Regions from separate parts of the Marinococcus halophilus genome, predicted to be linked through region 2. Evidence: predicted binding sites of a transcription regulator. Region 2 holds the regulator's gene; the other holds the start of a gene.
The links. Region 2 encodes Rex, which represses fermentation and respiration genes when NADH is low (regulators of the CRP and FNR family bind a similar motif). Its sites were predicted from a motif close to TTGTGAAATATTTCACAA; they were not measured.
Positions count from the first base shown of each region.

Region 1: the regulator Rex is predicted to act here: its motif matches at 6,050-6,067, upstream of fadX (fatty acid degradation protein FadX).

Region 1 covers NZ_FVZD01000006.1:1,366,802-1,374,315, forward strand. The annotation lists gene B5066_RS12900 (DNA-3-methyladenine glycosylase I) at 1-434, opposite strand, end outside; gene B5066_RS12905 (dihydrofolate reductase family protein) at 616-1,164, shown strand; gene B5066_RS12910 (hypothetical protein) at 1,368-1,646, opposite strand; gene B5066_RS12920 (alpha/beta fold hydrolase) at 2,125-2,982, shown strand; gene B5066_RS16795 (hypothetical protein) at 3,246-3,401, shown strand; gene B5066_RS12930 (hypothetical protein) at 4,096-4,503, opposite strand; gene B5066_RS12935 (DUF4181 domain-containing protein) at 4,894-5,301, shown strand; gene B5066_RS12940 (hypothetical protein) at 5,390-5,590, opposite strand; gene B5066_RS12945 (hypothetical protein) at 5,688-5,891, opposite strand; gene fadX (fatty acid degradation protein FadX) at 6,172-7,514, shown strand, end outside.
Region 2 covers NZ_FVZD01000004.1:3,885-11,398, forward strand. The annotation lists gene thiL (thiamine-phosphate kinase) at 1-375, shown strand, start outside; gene tsaE (tRNA (adenosine(37)-N6)-threonylcarbamoyltransferase complex ATPase subunit type 1 TsaE) at 398-871, shown strand; gene tsaB (tRNA (adenosine(37)-N6)-threonylcarbamoyltransferase complex dimerization subunit type 1 TsaB) at 852-1,562, shown strand; gene rimI (ribosomal protein S18-alanine N-acetyltransferase) at 1,559-2,020, shown strand; gene tsaD (tRNA (adenosine(37)-N6)-threonylcarbamoyltransferase complex transferase subunit TsaD) at 2,007-3,026, shown strand; gene B5066_RS01220 (ABC-F family ATP-binding cassette domain-containing protein) at 3,086-5,026, opposite strand; gene B5066_RS01225 (redox-sensing transcriptional repressor Rex) at 5,197-5,844, shown strand; gene B5066_RS01230 (DUF4305 domain-containing protein) at 5,913-6,101, opposite strand; gene B5066_RS01235 (CPBP family intramembrane glutamic endopeptidase) at 6,103-6,828, opposite strand; gene groES (co-chaperone GroES) at 7,174-7,458, shown strand; gene groL (chaperonin GroEL) at 7,503-7,514, shown strand, end outside.

The sequences.
Region 1 (7,514 bases), on a different contig from region 2:
ATCCTGACGGATAAAGGGGACTGGACAGGGATTTCCGTGTCAGCTGACCAGCTATTTATCATCGGTTTAAAATCCACATAGCTCCATAGGAAATCGGCAAAGCTTCCGAATTCGTTTTGTATTTTTAATACCGCCTCTGCATTGGAACGGACCGATTGAAGCTTCGAAAAATGCTTGATGACTTGATAATTCTCTTTGATGGCTTCCAGGTCTGTGTCTGTAAGCCCGGCGCAGTATTCGAGGTCATAGTTGTTGAAGGCGGAGCGGTACGCTTCCCGTCTCGCTAATACAATACTCCACGATAAGCCGGCCTGCGCCCCCTCCAGCGTAAGCATCTCGAAGATGTACCGGTCATCCCGGCTCGGTCTGCACCATTCTTCATCATGGTACGTTTGCAAGAGTTCACTGTTTTGCGGCCATAAACATTGTTCCATCGACTATGTTCTCCTTTCCTCCTGTTGAATTTACTGTACCATGCAAAACAGGACAACTGCGTGTCATATTAAAAATTGTGCCATTCGGCAAAGTTATTATTCCAGCTTCTATATTAATAATTTGAAAGGATTTTAGGAAGGCAAGGGAGAAAAGAATAAAAAAAGAAACGGAGGGAAGATCGTGGCAAAGGTATGTCTGGGCATGATTTTATCGCTGGATGGGTATGTTAACGACCGCCACGGAGAGATGGGAAAGATTTATGCCAGCTTTGAGCCGAATGAAGCGATTGAAACGGCGATGGCTAACACGGGAGCTGTAGTGATGGGGCGGAACAGCTTTGATGAAAGCCCGGACCCGGATGCCTACGCGGATGATTATGAATTTCAGGTGCCGTTGTTTGTGCTGACGCACCGTCCGCCGGCGAAGCATCCCAGGGAAAATCAGAACCTTACAATTACCTTCGTGACAGACGGCATTGAAAGCGCGGTCCAACAGGCCAGAGAAGCAGCCGGAGAAAAAGACGTCGTGGTGCTCGGGGCGGATATCGGCCAGCAGCTGTTAAAGGCAAAGCTTGTGGATGAACTGCAGGTCGCGTTTGCGCCTATCATACTCGGTCAGGGACTGCGGCTGTTTGAGCACCTGGAGGGCCATGAAATTCATCTCGAAAAGCTGCGCACCATTGAGACCGACCAGCAGGTGGAGATCTGGTATAAGGTCATAAAGAAATAATGGAAAATTTAAAGGCCAAGAAAGCAAGCATTTAACAGATTTATAAAGTTTTAACCATTAAGGTGAAGCGCTCCTGCATTTATAGCTGGAGCGCTTCTATTTCTATGCTTACATTTAAGAATTTAAAAAAGCGGTTATACTATCTGGACAAAACCGTTCATTAGTATCTTATTTCCAACCCTTAAGATGTTTCATTACATATGCTACGAAGGCTCTGCCTCTTCCCAAACCTGTATCAATCGCGGCAGAGGAATAGCTTCAAGAACCACATGGGCTTGAAGCCCGCGACGGGAATGATCGTCAATGGGCTCGATATGCACAAGGTTTTCCTCCCGGAAAAAATAGAATACATCCTGCAATTTTTGCTCCTCTTTGGCGTTCAAATACAAAAAAGCTGGATCGCCCTGAATTAAGAACGTAGATACATCCTCGCCGGCATGTTTATTCAAGCGCTGAAATGCTTCTTCCAGTTTCCATTTCATATGAAGTCCTCCTTAAATAAGGTAATTTTATTTTTGAGTGCTCTTGGAGCATCCCGGGGATGATTTATTCCCGTTTTTTGATTCTGCCTTTATTATAAGAGACTGAGATGAGTCCTTCTTTATAAAAAAATGAGAAATTGATGAGAACAGCAGGGGAAATGTGTCGAAAAACTGATAGAAGGTTCTTAAGGACCGGTGAAATTTTATAAAAGGAGAAGAAAACAATTATTTAACAGAAACTATGCAGCATCAAGCTATGAAACAAATTTCTCCAGTAGTACAGCGTGAAGGCTTTTTCGTGAGTGCCCGCAGTTAAAAATGTAACCGACTTATATTTAAGAATAGGAGTATACGGGAAGAACAAAGGAGAAAATCTTTTAAAGGAGGTTATTTTTGCTTATGCCTTACTGAATAATACCGTGTTATTAATTACTCTGAAATTAGGGTTGTGTAAAGAAATGCTTAAGGAGGCAAAAACATGAAGCCAAATCAAACTACAACAGAAGAGGAATTTAAACAACATCAACGATCTGTCATGCTGGAAGGCATCGTGGACGAAGCAGTGAAAGTGAATTATACAGATACAGGCTCAGGCCCGCCGCTCGTGCTGCTGCACGGCATACCGACCTGGTCGTATTTGTATCAGGCTGTCATTCCGGAGCTGGAGGATAATTACCGGGTGATCGTCCCGGACCTTCTGGGCTATGGCTATTCCGACCAGCGAGACCGCTTTGACCGCTCGCTTCATGTGCAGGCGAAATTGGTTATCAGGCTTATGGAACATCTGGAGATTGAACAGGCGCATGTAGCGGCTCATGATATCGGGGGAGGTGTCGGGTTAATTCTTGCTCTTGAAGAGCCGGAACGAATCGATAAATTGGTGCTTTCCAACACCGTCGCTTACGACTCCTGGCCGATTGAAGAAATGCTGATGGTCGGACACCCGTCGTGGAAGAACAAATCTCTTCAGGACATGGAAGACTTTCTCTCGAAGGGTTATAAAGGCGTATTTGCCCAGCAGGATCAGCTGACGGACACCTTCTTACAGGGAATCATGGCTCCATATTTACATGAAGAAGGCAAGCTCAGCCTTGTACGTAATGCGGCGGCCCTGAACACAAATCATACTACTTCTATTACTCATAGGCTTTCCGAGATCAAGCATCCTGTGCTTATGCTGTGGGGGACCCAGGACCCGTGGCAGCCGGTGGAAACAGGAGAGATGCTGGAGAAGGACCTGCCAAACAGCCGGCTGGTCAGAATAAACCAGTCAGCCCACTGGGTGCCTCAGGAAGCGCCGAGGGAGTTCGCCACAGAAATTAAAAAGTTTATTTAATCTAAGTGTTGTTCCCACTTATTAAAAATAAATAACTAAGAGGCCAGTCGGGCAAGCTGGCCTCTTTTTACTGAAAAACATCTGGGTGCATTTAATATGTGGTAGTACTGCAAGCATTTGCACCTTTTTTCTTTAAAGTTAACCGGCATATTGGTCTTGTCAGAGAATAATAATTAGAAGAATTAAAACGATTTTTTACTTTTTAGTATTATTTATCTCCGGACTTAGCTTCCTATTATTTTACATTCATGGAAGAGGCATTTATGGTTACTGTAAGCGTAACATTCTTCACCGGTCTGGTAGCGGCTCTGGTTGCCTTTGCCATCGAGAGCTGTTTATTAATGGGGCTGGGCGTTTTATTAGCGATCAGCACCCCTATTTTTATAGGCATTTTAATTCTTGCGGACATGTTTTTTTAGAGGCCTGGGGTAAACGCTTTTTTTCTAAGCGATTAGTTTATAAGGAGCTGGGTAGATCATGCGCCTGAAGACATTCATGAAAAGAACTATATACGTTGTACTTACTGTCTATACCATTGTGTATGTGGCTTATAGCATAAAAACGGGAGACTGGGATTTTTTTGTTTATATTTTTGGTCTCGTTTTAATGGCTAGTCCTTTTATGGGCATGTATTATGTATTTTTTCCGCCACGTCCATAGATATAACCACACAAAAAACCTGGCGTGGGTATCTTTTTCCGGGTCTCCTGGTGAGCAATCTTCTCTAACTTTTTTGAGGAGCAGAAGCAAACCTATTACTTATTCTATAAATGGAATGATATAAAAGATCAAGAAAAACATGGTTCTTCCGCTTTAGGGAAGGGAGCGCCGCAGCCAAACCTGGCAGGGTGAGAAGAATCATCACAAGTAAGATCCCGGAGATGCTCTGGTAGAGAGAAAAAGAACCCTCCTGCGTGAATGGGGGGAGCGATTCGATTGGGTGAAGTCATAAGTATCAAATCCTTCAGAGAGAGGAACACAGCACCGAGCTATGCCTCAGCTCGTTATCGTTTAGCATAAACCATCGAATGGGGGAACACCGCATATGTCTCTCCTTTCGTATAGAGCGTTTATCTTTGCGATTCTATAACTATTTGTGAATTATTAAACCTTTTAATTCAATGATTCCAATCTATATGATTTTATTTCTCTTATTTTTCCAGACTTTGCCGTGCTGCTAAATACGTATACCTCGCAAAAATCAATTTTTGTGTCATCTGTTAATGAAATTAACCCGTTTATTGAAGCGAATTTCCCGTGTGTGATTACTTGATAAATTTCGATACAGTCAATGCCTGCTCTATTTTCATTCTGCAAAGCAGCAATTAATGAACCCCGCCCTTCTATTTTTTGTTTGTCTTTTAACTGGTACCATGTAATAGATTCATCCGAATATTGCTTAATAATTTCAATCCGCTGTTTTAATACTGCCACTGTAAAATCGATCACTATTTGTTTTCTTGGGGCATTACCGCACCCCTCGGGAATGATTATCTTCGTTTCATCTGATGAACTGTCCAATGAATTCAACCTCCTAATACGACTGAATATATTCGGAAGTACTCCTTTTAATTTGAATAGCTTATTGTCTTTATGCTATCCAGTTTAGCATAGAGCGTTACTTAAAAATTACTATTTTGAAATATAGGGAAAAGGCACCCTTTAGCTTTACAGGGTTAGTTACCAATCACTTTCAGGGTTATTTTACATATTTTTAACGGGGAGGAGAGGGCACCACCATACCACTCCATTTCCAGAGGCAAAATGGGGTGTTTGGTGTGTGGTCCATAATTTAAGATTTTCAGACGATTTTAATTTTGGAATAATCTTTAGATGTTCTGTTAGGTGTAAAAGCACCTAGAGATCATATTATTAATTGTTATTATAAAAAAACAGCAGGGGAGAAGCCTAATGGATGAAAACCTATGGTTTATCGTGGAACTGTTCTCGAGCTTATTGTTGATAGGGGCCGTTATGTCCTTAATGATGAATATGACACGGCGATGGTATGTGAAACGCAATGGGCAGGAGCGCTCCAAACACTATGCGAATAATACTCATCAAAAAGTAACGCGGTGGTTTGCCATTATTATCGTTTTTCTTTTGCTCTCCATTACTAACCTTGGAGGAGTTCCGATTCATTTGACCCTTCTATTCGTTGTTGTTCCTCTTTTCTTGTTGTATATGACGTTCGGAACGTACTTATGGAAGAAAGAAAGCGATAATAAAGATGATTATTGGTACGACTGGAGGGTCGCAGGAGGAACGTTCATATGTCTGGCACCTGTCATGATAGCGTATCAATGGTGGATGACGTAGCAGTCTTTACGAACGGAGAGTAATAAAGAATATAATATTGCTTCTTTACTTGTAGATAGAAGTAATTGGAACATATGAAATACGTTTTCTATTGTTCCTTCAGGGGAAATGTTCGACGAACCCATGCCCCGATCCCGAGGATCACTCCCAGGCCCAATGCCATTTCGATTCGATCGGTCCAGTGCGTCCAAAAGTTCTGGCCATCCAACAGATTATTTATGCCATTAATCCCTACTTGAAGGATCATCGTCAGTACACAGATCCCAATGATCATACAGAAAACTTTCATTTCTGCACCTCCTTACACATGCTTCTTCCCAGCCTCGTCAGGGAAACAAGTGGAAAAAGATCATCACTAAAAGAATAATCCCTCCCGCCAACCACCATCAGTAGAAGGTACGAATGCTTTCCGTCCATTCCAAAACCCCTCGGATAAGAGCATGAATGCCTATGCCATAGCCTAACAACAGCAATCCAAGGCTGGTGTAATCAAGAGCTATTAGCAGAAGAACGACAGCCATCAGCAACATCCCGGCCGTCACAAGCGGGTATAATTTTCGTTTCGGTAAAGCGCTTCGAGACATGGCCATGGTTACTTCTCCTTTTTAATGGGCATAATTCCTAAAAATTCCTCAATGTCTTCATACCCAATCTTTGGGGGGGTTATCCATCGTTATCTTTCGATCACTACTATTTCTCAAAATGGACATATCAGACAGCAAATTTTGAATTATTTCCATAAAGCATATTTTGAAACCGTTTACATTTATTGTATAAAATGATAAATTTAAAACTGTAGGATGAGGATAAAGAAGGGGGTACATTTATGGTGAAGGTATAGCAGGATAAATACTGTAGGGAGGTTGGGACATGCAAGTTATTTCATACAATGATTTGAAAAACATTATTACCCCTGGAGATATTATTTCCGTCGCAGCTTTATCTGTCGGAAATTTACCAGCAGAAATATTAAAACATGTAGTGGAGCAATACGATGAAATGGGAAGCCCGGATAACCTTACGTTTATCATGGCAAATGATATAAGTGATTACGAGGGCGGGATTGATCTTGATGCTTTCGTTCAGCGGGGGATGATTAAACGGTTAATAACGAGTTTACTCACAGCCTCACCAGCTACTATTGAGGCGATTAAAAATAACGCAATTGAAGCGTATTTTTTCCCACAGGGAATTCTCGCCGTACAATATCGGAATCAGTCCGTTTCCTCCCCGGGGATGATTACAAAAATAGGTTTAAATACAAGTGTTGACCCTAGAAATTCAGGCGGAATGGTTAATGATGTCACCACCGAGCGCTTAGTCTCTGTATTAGAAATCAAAGGAGAAGAATATTTACACTATGACTTTCCTGGCATTGATACAGCTCTTTTACGGGGAACTTACGCTGACGAAAAAGGGAATATTTTTATGACTCATGAGTCCCATTTGGGAGAAGGATACAGTGTAGCGGCCGCCACCCATCAAAATGGCGGAAAGGTGATTGTTCAAGTTAAAGAAATTGTTCAAAGCGGCAGCTTTCCCCCTCATGATGTGTTTATTCCCGGTGAACTCGTGGATTACGTTGTTATAAACGAAAACCCTGAATATCATAAGCAGGTGATGCAGACTTATTATGATCCTGCTTTATCAGGTCATTACCGGGTGAGTAATATACAGGAGCAGCCTATGAAGCTTAGCTCCCGTAAAATTATTTTAAGGCGGGCTGCCCAGTTTTTAAGTGAAGGGGATGTAGTCAGTATTGGATTTGGTATAAATAATGAGCTGCCAAATGTATTAATAGAAGAGCAGGCGGAGAATTTGGTTCAGCTTAATATTGATACCGGCATATTCGGAGGAATTATTGGCAGTAAAGACCGTTTTGGAATGAACTATAATCTCGACGCAAGAATGCGACATGAGCTGACATGGGACTTTATATATCATGGCGGCCATGACATAGCCTATCTCAGTTTTGCGGAAATCGACCGGTGGGGAAACGTAAATGTCTCTTGTTTTGGCAATAAAAGGAGCGGAAGTGGCGGGTTTATAGACATAAGTCAAACTGTGAAGACTATTATTTTTTCGGGAACTCTGGTTGCGGGCAGCCAGTCTTGTTGTGAAAATAACCAGTTGATCATTGAACAGGAAGGCCACTCGCATAAATTTGTAAAAAATGTACAAAGTGTAGATTTCAACGCAGCGTATTCGAGAGA
Region 2 (7,514 bases):
TTGGTGGAATACGGTGGCCGCATCGCTTTAAATGATATCAGTGATGGCCTTGCGAGCGAATGCTTTGAAATTGCGGAAGCGAGCAGTGTTTCGATAGAACTGGACTTTTCCGGACTTCCCGTGCATGCAGCCATGAAGCCTCTGGAAGTCCAGACAATGAAAAAGCATATGTTTTACGGTGGAGAGGATTTTGAGCTGGTCGGAACAGTAGCTTCATCAGAGTGGGAAAAGCTGAGAGAACAATTCTGGAACGCCGGGATGCCATTATATGCCATTGGAAAGGTTTCAGAAGGAAACGGACAGGTCATCCTGCAGGAAAACGGCTCCCGTACGAAGCTGCAAAAATCCGGCTACAATCATTTTCGTTCATCATAAGCAGCAGAAAGGAAGAAACGATATGACAGAGTGGGTCATCGACACTTCTTCCCCCGGGGAAACAGCAGCGTGGGGAGAGCTTTTAGGCCGGCAGGCGGAAGCAGATGAGAAAATATGGCTGCTTGGCAGCCTCGGAGCAGGAAAAACACATTTTGCCAAAGGCTTTGCCAGAGGCCTTGGTGTTACCGCGATGGTAAACAGCCCAAGCTTTACAATCGTTAAAGAATACGAAGGAAGGCTGCCATTGTTTCATATTGATCTTTACCGTCTTTCAGAGGAAGAAGCAGAGGAAATCGGGATTGAGGAATACTTTGAGGCAGGCGGAGTTTCGCTTCTAGAATGGCCGATCCGCCTGGAACAATGGCCGGAGGACCGCCTGGAGGTAGAGATACAATATACCGGGGAGACGAGCAGGCAATTGACCTTGAAGGCCGTGGGCGAGCGGTGGAAGGAAAAGATGAAGGAGTTGCAGAACGATGAAAATGCTCGCAATTGACACCTCAACGCATGTGTTGGGCATTGCCCTTGCAGATGAACAAAAAATCCTCGGGGAGTACACCACCAATATTAGAAAAAACCATTCCATCCGTCTGATGCCGGCTGTGGAATCACTGATGAAAGAGAGCGGGACAGCTCCGGGTGATTTGGAGGCAATAGCGGTGACTACCGGTCCGGGATCATACACCGGAGTGCGCATAGGAGTAACGACGGCTAAATCGATGGCCTGGGCTTTAAATATCCCTCTTTATCCTGTGTCGACCCTGCAGATGTTTGCCCAAAACGGTCTTGGATTTCCTGGCCTCGTTTCTCCACTGATAGATGCGCGCAGAAATCAGGTATATACCGCGGCGTTTTCTGGAGAAACGACAAAAAATATCGTGGAACGCCAGGCCGATGATCAAATCATTCTGCTTTCGGAATGGCTCGGGATGCTCGACCAACGGCAGGAAAACGTTTTGTTTGTCGGAGAAGATACAGATACCCGGCGGCCGTTGATCCAGGAACAACTCGGCAGCCGGGCAGTATTTGCGGATTGGGCGGAGCAGACCCCACGGCCTGCAGAAATCATCCGTGTCGCGCGAACTATCGGGGAGCCAAGGGAAGCTCATGCGGTAGTCCCGGAATACGCCCAGCTTGCCGAAGCGGAAAAAAACTGGCAGAAGGCCCAAAGTGGGAGATCCGAATGAAAGCAGAAATACTGATCCGTTTGATGAGCACCGACGATATCGATAACGTAATGGAGGTAGAGCATAACGCTTTTTCGATGCCGTGGAGCCGGCGGGCGTTTGAAAACGAGATGTATAACAACCAGTTTGCCCATTATCTGGTGGCAGAAGTTGATGGCAGAATTGTCGGCTACTGCGGGGTATGGATTGTCATCGACGAAGCTCATGTGACAAACATTGCGGTACACTCACGCTACCGCGGCCGGAAAATTGGGCAGGAGCTGCTGGCCAATTTGATGGAACTGGCCTACACGTACGGTGCCCGGACGATGACGCTCGAGGTGCGTGAAACCAATGAAACCGCCCGGAACCTGTACGATAAATTTGGGTTTGTGCCTGGCGGCGTTCGAAAAAACTATTATGTGGATAATAATGAAAATGCGATAGTAATGTGGGTGAATATGAATGAACGAGCATGAACCAATAGATATTCTGGCTGTGGAAACGAGCTGTGACGAAACAGCCGCTGCGGTGATCAGAAACGGCACGGAGATTCTGTCCAATGTCGTTCTCTCCCAGATGAAAAGCCATAAACGCTTTGGCGGAGTTGTGCCGGAGGTCGCTTCGAGACATCACGCGGAATCCATCACTCAGGTAATGGAACAGGCGCTCGAGGAAGCTGATAGTACATTTTCTGATTTATCCGCCGTGGCGGTTACAGAAGGGCCCGGACTTGTGGGAGCGCTTCTTGTGGGGGTAAATGCTGCGAAGGCGACAGCGTACGCAAAGGGACTGCCGCTGATCGGCGTCCACCATATAGCCGGCCATATCCAGGCGACCCGGCTGGAGGCAGAGTGGGAATATCCTGCGCTTGCGCTCGTTGTTTCCGGCGGTCACACGGAGCTTGTGCTGATCAGGGAAGAAGGACAGTACGAACTGCTGGGCCAGACGAGAGATGATGCAGTTGGGGAAGCATATGACAAAGTTGCACGCACGCTCGGCCTGCCGTATCCTGGAGGGCCGGAGCTCGATAAGCTGGCTAAGACGGGCGATCCATCTGTACCGCTTCCTGTGGCTTGGCTGGAGGAGGGGTCCTATGATTTCAGCTTCAGCGGCTTGAAATCAGCTGTCATGAATACGCTCCACAACGCCCGCCAGCGCGGAGAAGAATGGGCACCGGAAGACGTCGCGGCGAGCTTCCAGCAGAGCGTTATTACCGTGCTGACGGAAAAAACAGCCCGGGCGGCAGCGGCCTGTGAGGCGAAGCAGGTAATGGTTGTAGGCGGTGTGGCAGCCAATAGCGGCCTGCGGGCAGCAATGAAAGAGAAGTTCGAAGAAAGCGGCGTTAAGCTGCAGATTCCGCCGCTGCATTTATGTACTGATAATGCGGCTATGATCGGTGCTGCCGCCTATATCAACTGGAAAAAGGGAAACTTTTCCAGCATGGATTTAAACGGCGTGCCCGGCCTGCCGCTCCATATGTAACAAAAAGCCCGTGACCTCTTCTACTGAGGCCACGGGCTTTGCTGTGTAAAGGGAATGATCTAGGAACTGGATTCTTCAAGCTGCAGCTCTTCCCATTCTTCCATCAGCTGGTCGAGCTCGCTTCTTAATTCGTTAATCGACGACTGATAACCAGCTGCCTTTTCATGGTCTTCATATACGTCAGGTTCGAAGAGAGCAGCTTCCTGCTCCTCGACGAGCTGTTCCTTGGCTTCAATATCCTGTTCAATCTGTTCAATGCGGCGCTGCCGCTTGCGGGCCTCACGCTTGGCTGCTTTGTCGTCTGCAAATGAAGATTTTGCTGCCCCGGTGTCTTCAGGCTTTGGCCCTTCACGCTCAGCCTGGAGCGCCGCTTTTTCCCGTTCTTCTTCCTTTTTGAACAGATAATAGTCATAATCCCCGATGTAGTTGCGGACATCGCCATTTCCCATTTCAAGGATACGGGTTGCAATCCGGTTCAGAAAATACCGGTCGTGGGAAACAAACAAAATGGTGCCCGGATAATCAATCAGGGCGTCTTCAAGAACTTCCTTGCTGTCAAGATCGAGATGGTTGGTCGGCTCGTCGAGCAGCAGAAAATTCGACTTCTGCATCATCATCTTAGCAAGCGAAAGGCGCGCTTTTTCCCCGCCGCTTAAGTCAGATACCTGCTTCAGCACGTCCTCACCGGTAAATAAAAACTGGCCAAGCACCGTGCGGATGTCTTTTTCGTTTTCAAGCGGATATTCGTCCCACAGCTCCTGCAGCACGGTTTTGCCTGAATTCAGTTCGGCCTGCTGCTGGTCGTAATAGCCAAGGTCTACTTTACTTCCGAGCTGAATATGGCCTGCATCCGGCTCAAGCTCTCCCTTGATCGTTTTTAAAAAGGTACTTTTGCCCGTCCCGTTCGGTCCGATCAGCGCGATGCTCTCGCCACGCTGGGCCCGGACATTTAAATGCTCGAAGACGGGCGCCTTGTCGCCAAAGCGGAAGGTAAGGTCTTCTGCTTTTAGTACATCGTTGCCACTCTGCCGGTCAATGTCGAAGCGCAGGGAGGCAGATTTGCCGTCCCGCTGCGGTTTGTCGAGCTTATCCATTTTTTCGAGCTTTTTCCGCCGGCTCTGGGCCCGTTTTGTCGTAGAGGCGCGCACAATATTTTTCTGCACAAAGTCTTCAAGCTCGGCAATTTCCTTCTGCTGCTTTTCATAGGCCTGCATTTCCTGTTCAAACAGTTCCGCCCGTTTTTCCTGAAAGGCACTGTAGTTGCCGTAAAATAAGCGGGCTTTTTTATGAATGATTTCATACACCTTCGTCACGATCTGGTCCAGAAAATACCGGTCGTGGGAGACGATCAGGACAGCACCCGGATAGCTGCTTAAATACTGTTCGAGCCAGCGGAGGGTATCCATATCCAAATGGTTGGTCGGCTCGTCAAGAATCAGGAGATCGGGCCGGGACAGCAGCAGCTTGCCAAGGGCAAGTCGGGTCTTCTGGCCGCCGCTCAGTGACTGCACCGGTGTGTCGAGAGAGAAGCTGCCAAAGCCAAGGCCGGCAAGCACCGTGCGGATGTCGGATTCATAGCGGTAGCCGCCGCGGGCTTCGAATTCCTGCTGGCGCTGATCGTAATCGGCCATTAGCTTTTCGTAGGCTCTGGCGTCATCAATAATGTCGGGCTCAGCCATTCTTGCCTCCATGCGGCGCAGCTCGGCTTCAGCTTTTTGAAGGTGGGTAAAAACATCGAGCATTTCATCCCACATGGTTTTATCGCTGTTCAATCCGGTATGCTGCTCAAGGTATCCGAATGTCGTGCCTTTTGGCATCGTGACGGAGCCGGAATCATACGAGGATTCGCCAGCAAGAATTTTCAGAAGGGTGGATTTGCCGGCCCCGTTGTTGCCGACCAGGGCGACCCGCTCGCCTTCCTTGACTTCAAGTTTTATTTGATCAAGTACGGTTTCTGCCCCAAAAGACTTGGTGACAGCCGAACATTGAAGTAAAATCATATTTATATAGCTCCTTTAATTACAACTCTGATAATATCAGTGTATCGTACTTTTCCGTGAAACGCGAAACAGGATAAGTCTCGTGCATGACAAGCGTTTCGGTACGTTTTCACGGGGACACATGCTATACTGTCTACAGACGATGACAATACATTTAGGTGGAAATAACTATGAATACAGACCAGCAAAAAATTCCGCAGGCAACCGCAAAGCGGCTGCCCCTATATTATCGATTTCTAGAAAGCCTGTATGCAACAGGCAAAACCCGCGTTTCTTCAACGGAGTTGAGCGAGGCGGTGAAAGTGGACTCGGCAACGATCCGCCGGGATTTTTCGTATTTCGGTGCCCTCGGCAAAAAAGGCTACGGCTATAACGTCCAGTATCTGCTGTCGTTTTTTCGGAAAACCCTGGACCAGGACGAGGCAACGGACGTCGTGCTTCTTGGTGTCGGGAATCTCGGCAAAGCGCTGCTTCGCTATAATTTCTCCAAAAATGAAAACACTCGGATTGTGGCTGCATTTGATATTAATAAGGATATGGTGGGCGAGCAGATTGGAAATGTGCCGGTGTATCACACCGACGATCTGGCAGAAAAGCTTGAAGAACATAACGTGTCCGTAGCGATGCTCACGGTGCCATCCGCCGCCGCCCAGACAACTGGAGAAAAACTGGTGGAGGCAGGCATCAGCGGTATTTTAAATTTCACGCCGGCACGTTTATCCGTGCCGGCATCTGTACGCGTGCATCATATCGATCTTGCCATCGAGCTGCAGACACTCGTGTATTTTCTGAAAAATTATCCGCTGGACAGCGAATAGGGCTGCCGGGGGAAGACGTATATTAATCTATTAAAAAGGGACCGCCGAATACTGGCTGGTCCCTTTTGCTATTTCTTTTTGTTCTGCTCTGCCATGAGGCGCAGATAGTTGAAGCCCATAACGAAGTCATAGGCAGCAAAGGCGGCAAGCAGAATACTCCAGAATGACCAGGAGGACTCGCTGACGGAAAAATACGTAAACATCAGCAGCACTCCGCCCAGCACAAAGTAAAAAAGGGCAGCGGTGGAAGCTTTCATATTACATCAACCCCTGAACAAGCAGAATGAGTGCACCCTCGGCTTCACGCATAATACGCTCAATTTCATCCTGAAACAGTACCTGAATGCCAACCACAAACGCGTTCATGACAGAGTGAACGATAATCGGCACAATGATCCGTCCGGTTTTAACATACAAATAAGCAAACACAAAGCCGATCATGGTATAAACGAGCAGGTGCGTAAAATCCAAATGCACAGCAGCAAATATCAAAGAGCTGATGATGGCGGCAACGAAAAAGTTTGTGCGCTTGTACAGGGAGCCAAATATAGCTTTACGGAATACAAGCTCTTCAAGAATCGGGCCGATCACCGCCACGATAATTACAAAGGCTGGCATGCTGTTAACGAGCTCGATAATCTGCGCCGTATTTTCGGAGGCTGAATCAATGCCGAGCAGGTTCTGCTCAATCAGGCCGGCAACAATCTGACCGGCGTAGGCAAGGGCAAAGCCGATGAAAATCCAGGCAGTAGCGTTGGGCCATGGCATCTTCGGTTTATTAAACGCGAGCTGTTGGCCGCGTTCCGGGATTAACAAAATCAAAATGACAATTAAAGCGGTAATAAAGCTTGCAAAAATCCAGAAGTATGAAGCCTGCTGGTCGGAATCAAAGCTGCCTATAGCTAAAAGAGCCGGAACGGCAACGATGCCCGAGAGCTGCATAAGTACGTAAATGATAACAATGCTCCAGTAACGTGCGGCCATGGAAGGAAATCACTCCTAATCTTCGGTTAAATCTGTGTTAGAACGCTCCTATTGTATCACAGGTCTCTGCAGGAATAATAAAGAGAGCAACTGCGAATTTATGACAATTTTCAAATAGAAGGTTAACAAAGAGAGCAGCAGGGAATGTGAATGCAGGTGCCATCAAGCACCGGAGTGGGAAAAGACAGAAAAAATTTTCGGTTCCCTCTTGCAAACAAAGCCCAGGTTGATTAATATAATAATTGGGTTTAGCACTCGGGTTTAATGAGTGCTAACAAAATGGTGTTACTGTCGTTTCCGTTACATATAACGGACGATGAAAATATTCTAAGGAGGTTGTTTTCTTTGTTAAAGCCTTTAGGTGATCGACTCGTACTCGAACAAGTGGAATCAGAAGAAAAAACTGCTGGCGGTATTGTGCTGCCGGACTCCGCCCAGGAGAAACCACAGGAAGGACGCGTGGTGGCTGTTGGTTCCGGAGCTTTAAAAGACAACGGTGAACGCGTAACGCCGGAAGTAAGCGAAGGCGATATCGTCGTTTATTCGAAGTTTGCAGGCACAGAAGTAAAATACGACGGCAAAGAATATTTGATCGTTCGCGAAAGCGACATCCTCGCGGTAGTTCAGTAATCAGCTTCATTTCGAAATCAATATTTCATTAGGAGGATTTCATCATGGCTAAAGAT